One region of the Chromobacterium paludis genome, then DNA from elsewhere that is predicted to be linked to it. Evidence: predicted binding sites of a transcription regulator. Region 1 holds the regulator's gene; each other region holds the start of a gene.
What was found. Region 1 encodes sigma-54, which starts transcription at its own class of promoters, with help from an activator protein. Its sites were predicted from a motif close to CTGGCACGCTTCATGCTT; they were not measured.

Region 1 (5,289 bases):
CGCAGACTCGCAGCAGCCGGAAATCCGCATGCTGAGCAGCGCGATGCTGGTGGACACCGGCAAGGAGGTGGCCAGCTCCAAGGCCCCGACGGCGATCTACCGCGGCCACTCCGAAGCGCACTCCATCGGCTTCCTGTACCAGCACCAGCAAGGGCTGCTGACTCTGCTTTCCAGAACCAAGATCATCTATGCCAAATAAACCCCGCATCCTGCTGGCCGGCCTGCTGCTGGCCGCCGCCGCGCTGGCCCAAGCCGAACAGGCCGACCGCGACAAGAACATCGAAATCACCAGCGACAACGGCTGCGTTTCGGAGCTGAAGAACAAGAACGTCTCCACCTGCAGCGGCAATGTCGTGGTGGTGCAAGGCACGCTGCGCCTCACCGGCGACAAGCTGACCGTGAGCCAGGACAAGGACGGCAACCAGACGCTGCACGCTACCGGCCGCATCGTCACCTTCCGCCAGAAAATGGACAACGACGGCGGCTGGGTAGAGGGCCAAACCAGCGTGCTGGACTACGACAGCGCCAAGCATCTGGTGGTGCTGACCGGCAATGCGCGCGTCAAGCGCAACGGCGACCTGTCCATCGGCAATGTGATCCGCTACAACACCCTGGACGAAACCTTCGAAGTCGTGGGCGGCGGCCCGTCCGCCAGCGGCCAGGGCCGCGCCGTGGTCATCATCCAGCCCAAGAAAAAGGCCGCCTCGCAACCGGCCGGCGGGGCAGCCAAGCCATGAAGCACAGCGTTCTCACCGTTTCCCACCTGAAGAAGCGCTTCAAGAAGCGCACGGTGGTCAAGGACGTCTCGCTGAGCATAGAAAGCGGCGAAGTCGTCGGCTTGCTCGGCCCCAACGGCGCCGGCAAGACCACCAGCTTCTACATGATCGTCGGCCTGATCGGCGCCGACGACGGCGACATCCGGCTGGATGAGCAATCCCTCACCCACTATCCCATCCACCAGCGCGCCCAGCTGGGCCTGGGCTACCTGCCGCAGGAGGCATCCATCTTCCGCCGCATGACGGTGGAAGAAAACATCGCCGCCATCCTGGAGATCGCCGGCCTCAAAGGCAAGGAGCTGGAACAGGAGCTGGACCTGTTGCTGGACGACCTGAACATCGGCCACCTGCGCGACAGCAACGCGTTGGCGCTGTCCGGCGGCGAGCGCCGCCGCGTGGAGATCGCGCGCGTGCTGGCCACCCGCCCGCGCTTCATCCTGCTGGACGAGCCGTTTGCCGGCGTGGACCCGATCGCCGTCATCGACATCCAGAAAATTATCTCCTTCCTGAAGGAACGCGGCATAGGCGTGCTGATCACCGACCACAACGTGCGCGAGACCCTGCGCATCTGCGACCGCGCCTACATCATCAGCGACGGCTCGGTGCTGGCCTCCGGCGTGCCCGAGGAACTGGTCAACAACGACAAGGTGCGCAAAGTCTACCTTGGCGAGCACTTCCACCTGTAAGCGATGAAGCAGGCACTACAGCTCAAGGTTTCGCAACAGCTGACGCTGACGCCGCAGCTGCAACAGTCCATCAAGCTGCTGCAGCTTTCCACGCTGGACCTGCAGGCCGAGGTGGAGCGCTTCCTGCTGGACAATCCGCTATTGGAGCGCGGCGACGAGCCGCGGGACGGCGAGTCCGCATCCGAAAGCCAGGATAGTTCGACGCCGGACGAGCCGGCCGACAGCCGCGACGACAGCGTAGGCGAGCTGATGGACTGGGGCGCCGGCAGCCGCGCCCAGGGCGGCGGCGACGACTACGACCCCATGCTCAACGTGCCCTGCCCGGTCAGCCTACGAGAGCACCTGCTGGCCCAGCTGGGCGAAATCGCCCTGCCCCGCCGCGACGAAGCCATCGTGCGGCTATTGATCGAGGAGCTGGACGACGACGGCTATCTGCAATCCAGCCTGGACGAACTGGCCAGCCATCTGCCGCTGGAACTGCTGCTGGACAGCGACGAACTGGCGGTAGGCCTGGCGCTGCTGCAGCAGTTCGACCCGGCCGGCGTGGGCGCGCGCACGCTGGCGGAATCGCTGCAGCTGCAATTGCAGCGCCTCCCCGCCGCGGAGCCCGGCCATGCCCTGGCGCTGGCCATCGTCCGACAACACCTCGCGCTGCTGGGCGGCCGCGACTACGCCAAGCTGAAGAAGCTACTGGGCTGCACCGATGCCGAGCTGCGCGCGGCGCAGGCCCTGATCGCGCGGCTGAACCCGCATCCGGCCACCGGCTTCCATCACGGCGATGTCCACTACGTGATCCCCGACATCAGCGTGCGCAAACTCAAGGGCCGCTGGGTGGCGGAGTTGAACCGCTCGGCCGTGCCGCGGCTGCGCGTCAACCAGCTGTACGAACGCATGCTGGCCGACAGCCGGGGCCAGGGCGGCGAAATGTCGGCCCGCCTGCAAGAGGCGCGCTGGCTGGTGAAGAACATCCAGCAGCGGTTTGACACCATTCTGAAAGTGGCGGAAGCTATTGTTGAACGTCAACAATTGTTCTTTGAACAAGGCGAAGTGGCGATGCGCCCGCTGATCCTGCGCGATATCGCAGAGGAACTGGGCCTGCACGAATCCACCGTATCCCGCTCCACCAGCCAAAAATACCTGCTTTGTTCGAGAGGTTTGTTCGAACTCAAGTATTTCTTCGGCAGTTCGTTGGAGACTGAAAGCGGTGACGAGTGCTCCGCCACCGCCATCAAGGCTCACATCCGCGGCATGATAGAAGGCGAAAACCGGGCGAAGCCGCTGTCCGACAGCGCCATCGCCGACGCGCTGGCCAAGCAGGGAATACAGGTTGCCAGACGCACCGTAGCCAAGTATCGTGAAGCCATGCAGATTCCGGCGGTGAATCTGCGCAAGGCTCTGTGAGGAGTCAGCACAAGAATACAATGCCGCCCGACAACCCGCCCGGGCGGTCAACACCAGAAGGAGCTAGGGTATGAACCTCAAAGTAACTGGCCTGCACCTGGAAGTCACGCCATCGCTGCGCGAATACATCGAGAACAAACTGGAGCGCATTACCCGCCACGTCGACAATGTGATCGACGTCTCCGTTACGCTGTCCGTGGACAAACTGGTTCAAAAGGCCGAGGTCAATGTGCATCTGTCCGGCAAGGACATCCACATCGAAGCCTCCGAGGCCGATCTCTACGCCGCCATCGACCTGCTGATGGACAAGCTGGACCGCCAGGTGCTCAAGCACAAGGAAAAGCTGACCGAACACCGGGCCCAGAGCTCCGGCGAAGCGTCTCAGGCCTCGCTGTGACGCGAGCTTGAAAACAACGGGAACCCAGGGGTTCCCGTTTTTCTTTGCGCCGCCCGGTTTTCAGTACTATCAAGGCAACGTAGAATCCCGGGTTTATTCCAGCGCCGCATGCATAATCCAATATGAATCTCATCGGCAAGATACTGACTCCGGACCATGTTCTGCTGGATCTGGACGTCTCCAGCAAGAAGCGCGTGTTCGAGCAAGTCGGGCTTCTGGTGGAAAACACGCGCGGCATCGCCCGCAGCGAAATCTTCGACAGCCTGTTCAGCCGCGAAAAACTGGGCTCCACCGGCCTGGGCCAGGGCGTGGCCATTCCGCACGGCCGCGCGCGCGGCCTGAAGGAAGCCACCGGCGTGTTCATCCGGCTGAAGGCGCCGATTCCGTTCGAGGCGCCGGACGGCAAGCCGGTGCAGTGTCTGTTCGTGCTGCTGGTGCCGGAACACGCCACCGACCTGCACCTGCAAGTGCTGTCTGAGCTGGCCCAACTGTTCTCCAGCCGCCAGATGCGCGAGAAAATGCTCAACGCCTCCGGCCGGGAAGAACTCTACCAGCAGCTCTGCGATTGGATGCCCAATGCCTAGCATCACCGTGCGCCGCCTGTATCAGGACAACCAGCAGAAGCTGAACCTGACCTGGGTCGCCGGCACCGGCGGCTCAGACAACGTCATCGGCAACGTCATCGGCAATGACGGCCAGCGCCCCACTCTGGCGCTGGTGGGCCACCTGAACTTCATCCACCCCAACCGCGTCCAGGTGCTGGGCCTGGCAGAGGTGGACTACCTGAACAAGCTGGAACAATCCGCGGCCAAGACCGCGCTGGACCAGCTGTTCCATAAGAGCATGTCCGTGGTGATGGTGGCGAATAACCAGCCGGTGCCGCGGCTGCTGCGCGACTATTGCCACAGCCATAACGTGCCCTTGATGACCAGCACGCTGGAAAGCCCGTACCTGATGGACGTGCTGCGGATCTACCTGGCCCGCGCGCTGGCGGTGTCCACGGTGCTGCACGGCCTGTTTCTCGACGTGTTCGAGATTGGCGTGCTGATCATGGGCGACTCGGCCATGGGCAAGAGCGAACTGGCGCTGGAATTGATCTCGCGCGGCCACGGCATGGTGGCGGACGACGCGGTGGAGCTGTACCGCATTGGCCCGGACACGCTGGAAGGCCGCTGCCCGCCGCTGCTGCGCGACTTCCTGGAAGTGCGCGGTCTGGGCATCCTGAACATCCGCACCATATTCGGCGAAACCGCCGTCCGCCCCAAGAAGGTGCTGAAGCTGATCATCCACTTGGTCAAAGCCAACGATCAGGCCATGCAGGCGCTGGACCGGCTCAACATCCAATCGGAAACGCAGGAGATCATAGGCGTCACCGTGCGCAAAGTCGTGCTGCCGGTGGCCGCCGGCCGCAACCTGGCCGTGCTGGTGGAGGCCGCCGTGCGCAACTACATCCTGCAGCTGCGCGGCATAGACAGCACCCGCGAGTTCATCGAACGACACACCAATTTCTTGCGAGACCAGGAAAATGCGCCTGATATTGATTAGCGGCCTGTCCGGCTCCGGCAAATCCGTGGCCTTGCGCGCGCTGGAGGACTCCGGCTTCTACTGCGTGGACAATCTGCCCGCCACCATGCTGCCGGAGGCAATGGCGCTGTACGAGGAATTTGGCTATCACGACATCGCCATCAGCGTGGATACCCGCTCCGGCCCTTCGCTGGGCGCCCTGCCGCAAGTGGTGGAGCAGCTGCGCGCCAAGGGCATGGATGTGCGCCTGCTGTACCTGGAAGCCAAAGCGGAAACCTTGGTCAAACGCTTCTCCGAGACCCGCCGCCGCCACCCGCTGTCCGGCGCCGGCATCACGGTGGAGGAAGCCATCCAGGTGGAACAGGAGATGCTCAGCATCGTGCCGGAACTGGGCACCCGCATCGACACCAGCGAGCTGTCGGCCAATGGCCTGCGCAGCTGGGTGCGCGAACTGGTGGATGCCGACAGCAACCGCTTGACCCTGATCTTCCAATCCTTCGGCTTC
Region 2 (5,289 bases), 1.9 Mb from region 1:
AACCGGGCAGACGCGCGGCCAACATGGACTTTCCCGTGCCAGGCGGCCCCATCAGCAACAAGCTATGCCCCCCCGCCGCGGCAATTTCCAGCGCGCGGCGCGCGACGGACTGACCTTTGACATCGGCCAGATCGAGATAGTTCGGCTCCGCCATCGGCTCCGGCGCGGCAATCGGTGGCAAGGGCTGCAAGCCGTTCAAATGCGCGCAGGCCTGCAATAGCGTGGCGGCGCCATAAACGCGCGCGCCCACCACCGCCGCCGCCTGCGCCGCGCTCTCCGCCGGCAAGACGAAAGCGCGCCCCGCAGCCTGGCAATGACAGGCCATCGCCAGCGCGCCCCGCAGCCTGGCAATGACAGGCCATCGCCAGCGCGCCCCGGACCTGGCGCAAGGCTCCGCCCAGGGCCAGTTCTCCGGCAAACTCATACTGAGCGATATCATCACACTTGACCTGGCCCGAAGCCAATAGGATTCCGATGGCGATGGGCAAGTCGAAACGGCCGGAATCCTTGGGCAGATCGGCCGGCGCCAGGTTCACGGTAATGCGCCGCGCGGGAAACTCAAAACCAGAGGTCAGGATGGCCGCACGCACCCTTTCGCGGCTTTCCTTCACCTCGGCCTCGGGCAATCCCACCAAGGTGAAGGCAGGCAGCCCATTGGCCAGATGCACCTCTACCGCCACCTCCGGCGCCTGCATGCCCTGCAAGGCGCGACTGTACAAGATGGCGAGCGACATCAGCGGGCCGTCCCTTCTCGCACGGCTTTGGACTGTAGTGCTGCGCTTGTGGATGTCAAACCGGACTCCCTTGTTTGAATGAGGCCATATCGACACGCATGACTAGGTTTTGGCGGCATCCCCGCGCGATGTCGCAGCAGGCCGCGAGCGTGCGCCAGGAGCGATGTCTAATTCGCCTCCGCCATTCAGGAGTGGCCCAGCTCCGACTGTTCCGCCACCTTCTCAGCCGCCTCCGCCGGGAACACCTGGCCCTCCAGCTTGGCCAAACGCGACTCCAGCGCCGCCAACTGCTCGCGCGTGCGTGTCAACACCGCTTGCTGCACGTCGAATTCCTCCCGCGTCACCAGATCCATCTTGGCGAAGGTGGAGGCCATCATGGCGCGCACGTTCTTTTCGATGTCCTTGGCCGGGCTGGCGGCGATGGTTTCGCTGATCTTGGCGCTGATTTCTTCAAACAGTTTCTGACTCAACATATTCGGACTCCCGCAGTGTCTTGATATTCAAGCGGAGTGTAGCAAAAAGCGCTGCCTTGCTCCCGCCTTCCTGTCCCGTCGGCGAGTCCCTCACCGCCCCGCCGCGAAAGCCAGCTGATATACGCCCACCCCTGCGCACCATGACGGTGCACTCATTCCCGTTGCAGTGCACAAATACAGTGCCATAATGCGACCAGGCCCCGCTATTGCGCCGCATCATGAATAGTGGCGGCCTCCGCACGAGCTGGCACGATTCCTGCATTACCGTTCGCAGCAGAACCAAATCTGTCTACCGCCCGAAAAGGAGCCGTCATGAAACTCGTTACCGCAGTCATCAAGCCGTTCAAGCTTGACGAAGTCCGCGAAGCCCTGTCCGCCATTGGCGTGCAAGGCGTGACCGTGTCCGAGGTCAAAGGCTTCGGCCGCCAGAAAGGCCACACCGAGCTGTATCGCGGCGCCGAATACGTCGTCGACTTCCTGCCCAAGGTCAAGCTGGAAATCGCCATCGACGACGCGCTGCTGGACCAGGTGGTGGAAGCCATCGAAAAATCCGCCCGCACCGGCAAGATCGGCGACGGCAAGATCTTCGTCTACGACCTGGAGCAGGTGATCCGCATCCGTACCGGCGAAACCGGCGCCGACGCCGTCTGACGCCACGAGACACTGGGGAAACGATAATGAAAAAACAACTCGCTGCAGCGGCGGCCGCGCTCGCCACCCTCTCCCTGCCGGCCCTGGCCGACGCGCCGGCAGGCCCGGCGGTGGCTGCCGTCAAGGTGATCAACTCCGGCGACACCGCCTGGATGCTGACCTCCACCGCCCTGGTGCTGTTCATGACCATTCCCGGCCTGGCGCTGTTCTACGGCGGCATGGTGCGCAAGAAGAACGTGCTGGCCACGCTGATGCAAAGCTTCGCCATCACTGCGCTAGTGACCGTGCTGTGGGCGGTCATCGGCTACAGCCTGGCCTTCACCGTAGGCAATCCGTATATCGGCGACCTGTCTCGCGTCATGTTGGACGGCATGGTATTCATGAAGGATGCTGGCAAGGTGGCGGTGCACCCGCTGGCCGGCACCATCCCGGAATCGGTGTTCATGACCTTCCAGATGACCTTCGCCATCATCACCCCCGCGCTGATCACCGGCGCCTTCGCCGAACGGATGAAATTCTCCGCCATGCTGGTCTTCATGACCTTGTGGTCACTGCTGGTCTACGCCCCGGTGGCGCACTGGGTCTGGGCGCCGGGCGGCTGGATGGCAGATAAGGGCGTGCTGGACTTCGCCGGCGGCACCGTGGTGCACATCAACGCCGGCGTGGCCGGCCTGGTCACGGCGCTGGTGCTGGGCAAGCGCGTCGGTTTCGGCAAGGACGCCATGCCGCCGCACAACCTGGTGCTGACTCTGGTGGGCGCCTCCATGTTGTGGGTGGGCTGGTTCGGCTTCAACGCCGGTTCCGCCGCCGCCGCCGACGGCCGCGCCGGCATGGCGATGGTCACCACCCAGGTTGCCACCGCGATGGCCGCGCTGGCCTGGATGTTCGCCGAGTGGATCGCCAAGAAGAAGCCGTCGGTGCTGGGCATCGCCTCCGGCGCGGTGGCGGGCCTGGTCGCCATCACGCCGGCCGCCGGCTTCGTCGACGTCAAGGGCGCCCTGGCCATCGGCCTGGCCGCAGGCGTGGTGTGCTTCTGGGGCGCCACCGGGCTGAAACACATGATGGGCTATGACGACTCTCTGGACGCCTTCGGCGTGCACGGCGTGGGCGGCATCCTGGGCGCGCTGTTGACCGGCGTGTTCGCGGTCAAGGACATCGGCGGCGCCGACGGCAGTCTCGCCACCCAGGCGCTGGGCGTCGGCGTGACCGCGGCTTACTGCGCGGTAGTAACCTTTGTGCTGCTGAAACTAGTGGACATGGTACTGGGACTGCGCGTCGCCGAAGACGAAGAGCGCGAGGGCCTGGACCTGGTGCTGCACGGCGAGCGCGTGGAGTAAACCAGACCGATCAAGATTGTTGTGTAAGGGACTTGGCGGGGCTTCGGCCCCGTTTTTTTTCGTCCACGCGCCGCAGCGGGCGCAAAAAAAAACCGGCCTTGGGCCGGTTTCGTGTTTGGTCTGCCTACTTGACGATGCGCAGGCTGGGACGGCCGCCGGGGCGGTTCGGACCCGGCTCGTCATCACTTTTGCCAGACGCGTCCGGCGCCGGTTTCAAGTCGGCGTGATCCGCCATCGGCTCCACCTCAAAGCCCATGCCCTCGCCCGTCTCGCGCGCGAAGATGGACATCACATTGCCCACCGGCAGCCAGATCTCTCGCGACATTCCGCCAAAGCGTGCTGAGAACGAGATCCAGTCGTTGTCCATCTTCAGATTCTTGGTCGCGCTGTAAGCGATGTTCAGCACGATTTCGTTGTTCTTGACGAACTCGCGCGGCACATCGGTTTTATCATTGACCCAGACCACGACGTAGGGTGTGTGGCCATTGTCGCAGCACCACTGGTGCAAGGCGCGGATCATGTAGGGCTTGGTGCTGGTGCTCATCGCGTTTCCTTACTTGCGCATCGCCTTCTCGGACGGCGTCAGCGAGTCGATGAAAGACTGGCGCTGGAAGATGCGCTCGGCGTACTTCAGGATGGGCGCGGCGCTCTTGCCCAGGTCGATGTTGTAGTGCTCCAGGCGCCACATCAGCGGGGCGATGGCCACGTCTATCATCGAGAAATCGTCGCCCAGCATGAACTTCTGCTTGGCGAAGATAGGCGCGATGGTGGTCAGGCCGTCGCGGATCGCTTCACGCGCCTTGGTGGCTTCCTTGCCGGTGGCGCCGGCTTCCAGCGTCTTGACGTGAATGAACAGCTCGTTCTCGAAACGGTGCAGGAACAGGCGGGCGCGAGCGCGCATCACCGGATCGGCTGGCATAAGCTGCGGGTGCGGGAAGCGCTCGTCGATGTATTCGTTGATGATGTTGGACTCGTGCAGGATCAAGTCGCGCTCCACCAGAACCGGCACTTCGTTGTACGGATTCATCACAGCCAGGTCTTCCGGCTTGTTATGGATGTCCACATCGATGATTTCGAAATCCATCCCCTTTTCGAAGAGCACGATGCGGCAGCGCTGGCTGAAGGGGCAGGTGATTCCGGAATAGAGGGTCATCATGGTGGTGAAATCCTTGCAAGACTAGAAGTTATCAAACGAGCTGAAGTATACCACCGACGCATTGCGATTTTCCAGAAAAATAGAATAAGTCATTGTTTTTAAATTGATTTATTGCCGCTCATCATTTTTCAATCGTACGCATCGCCTCCCCGCGCTCCCAAGCCGCATTGAAATCCGACATCACTTTTGGCCAATTGCTTAGCCGCCGGGATAGCAGCAAATAGAGCGGATTCCGGTAAATAGGCGGCTCCAGCCTTTGGATTCGCTGCGCCAGCGCCGGCTCATTCGCCACTAAATGCTCAACTTCGTCAGCGTTGGCCAGCATAAGATCCAAGCGCCCCAGCTGAAGCTTGCGCAGATTCGCTTCGTCATTGTTCGCCTCTTCGACCAACATCCCAACCGCCCGCAACTCAGGCACCACCGAGCCTCGCATCACGCCGACTCGCTTGCCCCGGAAAACCTCCAGCCGCGCGGCGGAGGCTGCGCGCTCCGTTTGTCGGCTAAACAAATATTCCCGATCCTGCATCAGCTCCACGCTCACAGCCATGGCCGCCGGCGTGGAAGAGGACTGTTCCGCGCCGATCAGGCCATCCGCCTCGCCCGACGCCAAACTTGCCAAGGCTCGCTTCCATGGCATAACCCGGACCTCGGTTTGATAGCCTGCCTGGCGGAAAGCCGTTCGTACGCTTCTAACCAGCCGGCCTCCGCCTGGCAGAGCCTCTCCGCAGTAGGGCGGCCACTCTGTCGCGAGCAAACGCAACACCTGAGCTTCCGATGGCGCCACCAACAGCGCCAACGACATGGCCAGAATCGCCTCTCCACTTCGCCGCCCAAAGCCCATCATCCCCTCCCAATCGCCATCGTGACCACTATAGCCACTACGAGAAGCGGACAATAAAAAAGCGGAGCCTCCGCTCCGCTTTTCTCCTGACTGCGCG
Region 3 (5,289 bases), 530 kb from region 1:
ATCAAGCTGGTGTCTCCGCATCGGCCGTCGCATCGCCTCAAGCATTATGACACCAGTGCGGCGCACATCCTGGCATCGACCGAGCAAAGCCTGAGGGAGTTGCAGGTGGAGGCGCTGGACCTGCTGCTGATTCATCGGCCCGATCCGTTGATGGATTACGACGAAATGGCGCGCGCGTTCGAGCGGCTTCGCGCCGACGGCAAGGTGCGGCATTTTGGAGTGTCCAATTTCACACCGGCGCAGTTTGCCGCGCTGGATAGCCGTTTCGAGCTGGCGACCCATCAGCTTGAGTTTTCGCCCTTGCATCTGACGCCATTGTTCGATGGCCAGTTCGATGTCCTGCAGCAGCGTGGCGTGGCGCCCATGATTTGGTCCGCATTGGGCGGCGGTGCCTTGTTTGCGACTCAGGCCGCCGAGTCCTCGCCATTGCAGCGATGCTTGTCTGCGCAGGCTGCCGAGCTGGGTGTATCGGTGGCGGCGCTGGTCTATGCCTGGATTCTGCAGCTGCCATGCCGCCCCTTGCCGCTGACCGGCAGCGGGCGCATCGAGGTGGTGAGGGAGGCGGTGGCTGCGACGTCGCTTGAGCTGGATCGCCAGCAGTGGTATTGGCTATTGGAGGCTGCTTGCGGGCATGCGGTGGCTTAGCTCTGCCGCGCCCGCCCCGGTCCGGCGTTGCGCCGCCTGGGGCGGTGGCGCTGTCGGGAGTTTTGCCGGCAATGCTGGCGGAGCGTCGCGGGGCCAGCATGGGTGCCGGCTGGGGGCTTGTGCGCGCTAGTACTCGTTGAGCAGGCGGCGAACCAGTGCGCGCAGCTGCTCCATGTCGAAAGGCTTCTCGCAGCAGGCGGCGATGCCGGCGTCTTCCAGCGCCTCGTCTCCGGCGATATCGTTGTGGCTGGTGATCATCAGGATGGGTGTGCCGGGCTGCAGCTCGCGCTCCCGCACGTGGCGGGCGAATTCCAGCCCGTTCATGCCTGGCATATTGTAGTCGGTGATGATGAGCTTGAAGGGTTCCTGTTCCAGGTATGGTAGCGCCGCTTCGGCGTTGGCGGCCTCGCAGAAATGTTCGAAGCCCAGCTTCTCCAGCACTTGGCGGATGTGATGGCGAGAGGTGCTGCTGTCGTCGACTATCATCACGCTCATCAGCGCCATGTCGGCGTCCACTTCCGCGCCCAGGCTTTCGCAATTGATGAAGCTCATCACGGTTTGCATGGTCTCGGCCAGCTGGGTGTTTTCAAACGGCTTGGGCAGGATGGCCAGGCTGCCGGCCTGGCGTATGCTCTCCAGCCGCTCGGGATTGCTCTCGCTGCTGATCAGGATGAAGGGCATGTCGTAGAGGTCTGAGCTTTCACGCAGGTTTTGCACCAGATCGGCCCCCGTCATGTCCGGCAGGTAATACGCGCTGATGACCAGGCTGGGGCGGAGCTCTCTGGCCTGGTTGATCAAGTCCTCTCCCGTCGCATGGACTTCTATCTGGCTTGCGCCCAGCTCTTCCAGTGCCTTGGTGATGATCTGGGCTTGCACCGGCGAAGGCTCCGCCAGCGAGATCAGCAATTCTTCTAGGGCCAGCATGGCTCCACTCCCATATATCCCTTATTGCATTATTGACGGTTTTGGCATGAATTGGCATGGCGGGCAAGCAAATTTGTGGCGAAGGCCCGGCTTGCGAAGCTTGCCGGGTGGGCGGCAAGTTTTGCCGCCGTGCGGCTGGCGTGGGCTGCGGGCTATGGGCGGACATGGGAAATCAATGGCTTAGCGCTGTATTTTTCCTGGCATGGTTTGTGCTTAATGAAGGCCGTCAGTCAGGAGGTGGTTCATGTTAGACAAGATTGCCCACTATTTCGATTTCCAACAGCGCGCGCTCGACCTGCAGGCTTATCGAGCCGAAGTGATAGGCAGCAATATCGCCAACGCGGAAACGCCTTATTACAAGGCGGTGGACTTCGACTTCAAGGCAGCCTTGCAGGCGCAGACGGAAAAACAGAACCGCCTGGTCCTGGCGGTGACCGATGCGCGCCATATCGAAGGCGCGGCGGCCCAGGGCGGGGCGACTCCGCTGCAATACCGCTCGGCGGTGCAGCCCAGCCTGGATGGCAACACGGTGGACATGGATGTGGAGCGCGGCGCTTTCGCTGACAACGCTTTGCAATACCAGACCACCCTGACTTTTCTGAATAAGCGGATCAGCGGCCTGAACGCCGCGATCCAAGGCAGCGGCAACGGAGGTTGAGCTAAATGTCTCTGTCCAATTTGTTCAATATTTCCGGTTCGGCGCTGTCTGCGCAGTCCATGCGCCTCAATGTGGTGGCGAGCAATCTGGCCAACGCCGAGAGCGCCACCAGCTCCACGGGCCAGCCGTACAAGGGGCGCCATGTGGTGTTCACGGCGGTGCCGGTGGACAGCGCCCAGCCGCAGGTGGCCGGCGTGCGCGTCACCTCGGTGGTGGAGGATCAAAGCCCGCCGCGCCTGAAATACGAGCCGGGCAACCCCTTGGCCGACGAGCGCGGCTATATCGCCATGCCCAATGTCAACGTGGTGGAGGAAATGGCGGACATGATCGCCGCCTCCCGCGCTTACCAGAACAACGTTGAAATGATGAACACCGCCAAGACCCTGATGCAGAAGACCCTGCAGCTGGGCCAGTGATTTAGAGGATTAAGCCATGGCTACCGCAAGCACCTCATACAATTACAGCCAGCTCAATAACCAGGCTGTATCAGGCGCCAACGCCCTCTCTAGCGTCAATGGGGCCGGCAATGGCAACACTTTGACCGCGACCAGCGCGCAGGACATGCAGAACAACTTCCTGAAGCTGCTGACTGCCCAGCTCAATGCTCAGGATCCGCTGAATCCGATGGACAACAGCCAGGTGACCAGCCAGATGGCGCAGATCAGCCAGGTGGCCGGCATCCAGTCGCTGAATCAGACCATGCAGCAGATGGTGGGCGCGCAAAGCGCCACCCAGTCCATGATGGCGGCCAGCATGATAGGCAGCAATGTGTTGGTGGCGGGCAATAGCCTGCCCACGCCGGCGGCGGGCAAGCAGACCCAGGCTGGCGTGATGCTGAGCGGGCCCGCGGCGTCGATGCAGGTCGACGTGCTCGACAAGTACAACAATGTGGTGGATAGCTTCACCGAGTCCAACCCATCCGCCGGCATGAATACCTTCAGCTGGGACGGGACCGATGGCAAGGGCAATGCCCTGCCTGCCGGCAATTATACCTTCCAGGTCAAGGTGGCCCAGTCGAGCGCCAATGGCTCGACTACCGCCACTGCTTACAATATGCAGCAGGTCAAGGCCGTGTCCTGGGTGAACGGTTCGCCGATGCTGGTGCTGCCGGACAATTCGCAGGTGCCGCTGTCCGGCGTCGCGCAAATGTCCTGAAACACGTCGTGGATAATCGAGCAGATTCGAGGAATTGAGAAATGGGCTTCCAACAAGGTTTGAGCGGTTTGAATGCGGCGTCGGTGCAGCTGGATACCATAGGCAACAATATCGCCAACGCCAACACGGTGGGCTTCAAGGGTTCGCGCACCGAGTTCGGCGACCTGTACAGCCGCAGCATCTACGGCCAATCCACCACCTCGCCGGGCCTGGGCACGCAGGTGGCCGCGGTGACGCAGGACATGAGCAACGGCAATAAGGATACCACCGGACGCAGCCTGGACTTGGCCATCAATAACAGCGGCTTCTTCATCATGGGGTTGACCGATGGCACGCTGGCGTACAGCCGCAACGGCCAGTTCCAGGTGGACAGCCAGGGCTACATCGTGAGCAATGCCGGCAGCTACCTGCAAGGCTGGACCGCGGATAGCAGCGGCAATGTGGCGCAGGGTCCGGTGGGCAAGCTGCAGCTGACCAATACCTCGATTCCGCCGACGCCGACCAGCAAGATCAATATGGCGGTGCAGCTGGACTCCACCAAGACGCCGCCGGTCAATACGCCGGTCAACAATCCGGCCGATCCGACGTCTTACACCTGGAGCAATAACCAGACCATTTACGACAGTCTGGGCAACTCCCACCAGTTGACCATGTATTACTCGATCGGCACGCCGACAGCGGCCGGCAATACCTGGTCGGTCAGCGCCTATGTGGATGGCGCGGCGGTGTCCTCGCCGAATCCGAACAGCTTCAATCTGGGTTTCAACACCAATGGCGTGCTCACCACCAATACCCCGGTGTCGCTGACCTTTACCCCGGCCGCGCTGAACGGCGCCGCCGTGCCGCAGACGGTGACCGTGGATTTCACTCACTCCACGCAGATCGCGCAAACCTCCGGCACCCTGAGCGCCACGCAGGACGGCGCGGCGCCGGGTGCTTTAAATGGCATCAGCATCGGAAGCACGGGCCTGATCCAGGCCACCTTCTCGAATAGCCAGACCAAGACCATAGGCCAGGTGGCGCTCGCGACCTTCCCGAACCCGCAAGGCCTGCAGGATATCGGCGGCAATAACTGGATTCAGACCGGCAATTCGGGCGGGCCGACCAATAACGCGCCGGGTTCGGGCAATACCGGCACCCTCGCGTCTGGCCAGGTGGAAACTTCCAACGTCAACCTGACCAGCGAACTGGTCAACATGATCACCGCTCAGCGTTACTACCAGGCCAATGCGCAGTCGGTGAAGACGCAGGACACGATCATTCAGACCCTGCTCAACATCTGATCCCGCTGAATAGAGACGAAATATGGATCGCGTGCTGTACCTGGCCATGACCGGCGCCAAGCATGAGATGTGGCAGCAGGCCACCACGGCCAATAATCTGGCCAACGTCAACACCAATGCCTTCAAGGCGGACCTGGCGGCATTCCGCGCCTTGCCGGTAGTGGGCGACGGCGCGCCCACCCGGACCTATGTGGTGGACAACACCATAGGCTTTGACGCCAGCCAGGGCAGCTTGCAGCACACCGGCAACCCGGCGGACTTCGCCTTGGGGTCGGCCGGCTTTTTTGCCGTGCAGGGGCCGGACGGCCAGGAAGCGTATACGCGAGACGGCGGCTACACGGTGGACTCCAATGGGCTGATGCGCACTCGTTCCGGCATGTTGATCATGGGCGACGGCGGCCCGATCACGGTGCCGGCCGGTTCGCAGATCCAGCTTGGCGCGGACGGCTCGGTGCTGGCCATTCCGCTGTCCGGCACCAATCGCACGCCGCAGCTGGTGGGCCAGATCAAGATGGTCAATCCCGCGCCCAAGGATGTGTACAAGGGCGAGGACAGGCTGTTTCATCCAAACGGCGGCGGCACGCTGCCGGCCAGCGCCGACGTCAAGCTGGTGCCGGAAATGCT

Region 2: glnK (P-II family nitrogen regulator) is a predicted target of sigma-54. The motif match lies at 1,452-1,469, and genes of this name have one in related genera.
Region 3: flgB (flagellar basal body rod protein FlgB) is a predicted target of sigma-54. The motif match lies at 1,767-1,784, and genes of this name have one in related genera.

What each region holds. Positions count from the first base shown of each region.
Region 1 covers NZ_CP043473.1:2,387,152-2,392,440, forward strand. The annotation lists gene lptC (LPS export ABC transporter periplasmic protein LptC) at 1-199, shown strand, start outside; gene lptA (lipopolysaccharide transport periplasmic protein LptA) at 189-737, shown strand; gene lptB (LPS export ABC transporter ATP-binding protein) at 734-1,462, shown strand; gene FYK34_RS11045 (RNA polymerase factor sigma-54) at 1,466-2,863, shown strand; gene hpf (ribosome hibernation-promoting factor, HPF/YfiA family) at 2,934-3,260, shown strand; gene ptsN (PTS IIA-like nitrogen regulatory protein PtsN) at 3,383-3,844, shown strand; gene hprK (HPr(Ser) kinase/phosphatase) at 3,837-4,805, shown strand; gene rapZ (RNase adapter RapZ) at 4,786-5,289, shown strand, end outside.
Region 2 covers NZ_CP043473.1:9,894-15,182, reverse strand. The annotation lists partial or broken gene FYK34_RS00100 (YifB family Mg chelatase-like AAA ATPase) at 1-734, opposite strand, end outside; gene FYK34_RS00095 (accessory factor UbiK family protein) at 920-1,207, opposite strand; gene glnK (P-II family nitrogen regulator) at 1,520-1,858, shown strand; gene FYK34_RS00085 (ammonium transporter) at 1,885-3,195, shown strand; gene FYK34_RS00080 (ClpXP protease specificity-enhancing factor) at 3,320-3,739, opposite strand; gene FYK34_RS00075 (glutathione S-transferase N-terminal domain-containing protein) at 3,749-4,351, opposite strand; gene FYK34_RS00070 (type 2 periplasmic-binding domain-containing protein) at 4,473-5,153, opposite strand.
Region 3 covers NZ_CP043473.1:1,859,604-1,864,892, reverse strand. The annotation lists gene FYK34_RS08500 (aldo/keto reductase) at 1-645, shown strand, start outside; gene FYK34_RS08495 (response regulator) at 772-1,569, opposite strand; gene flgB (flagellar basal body rod protein FlgB) at 1,814-2,227, shown strand; gene flgC (flagellar basal body rod protein FlgC) at 2,233-2,643, shown strand; gene FYK34_RS08480 (flagellar hook assembly protein FlgD) at 2,660-3,382, shown strand; gene flgE (flagellar hook protein FlgE) at 3,424-4,665, shown strand; gene flgF (flagellar basal-body rod protein FlgF) at 4,688-5,289, shown strand, end outside.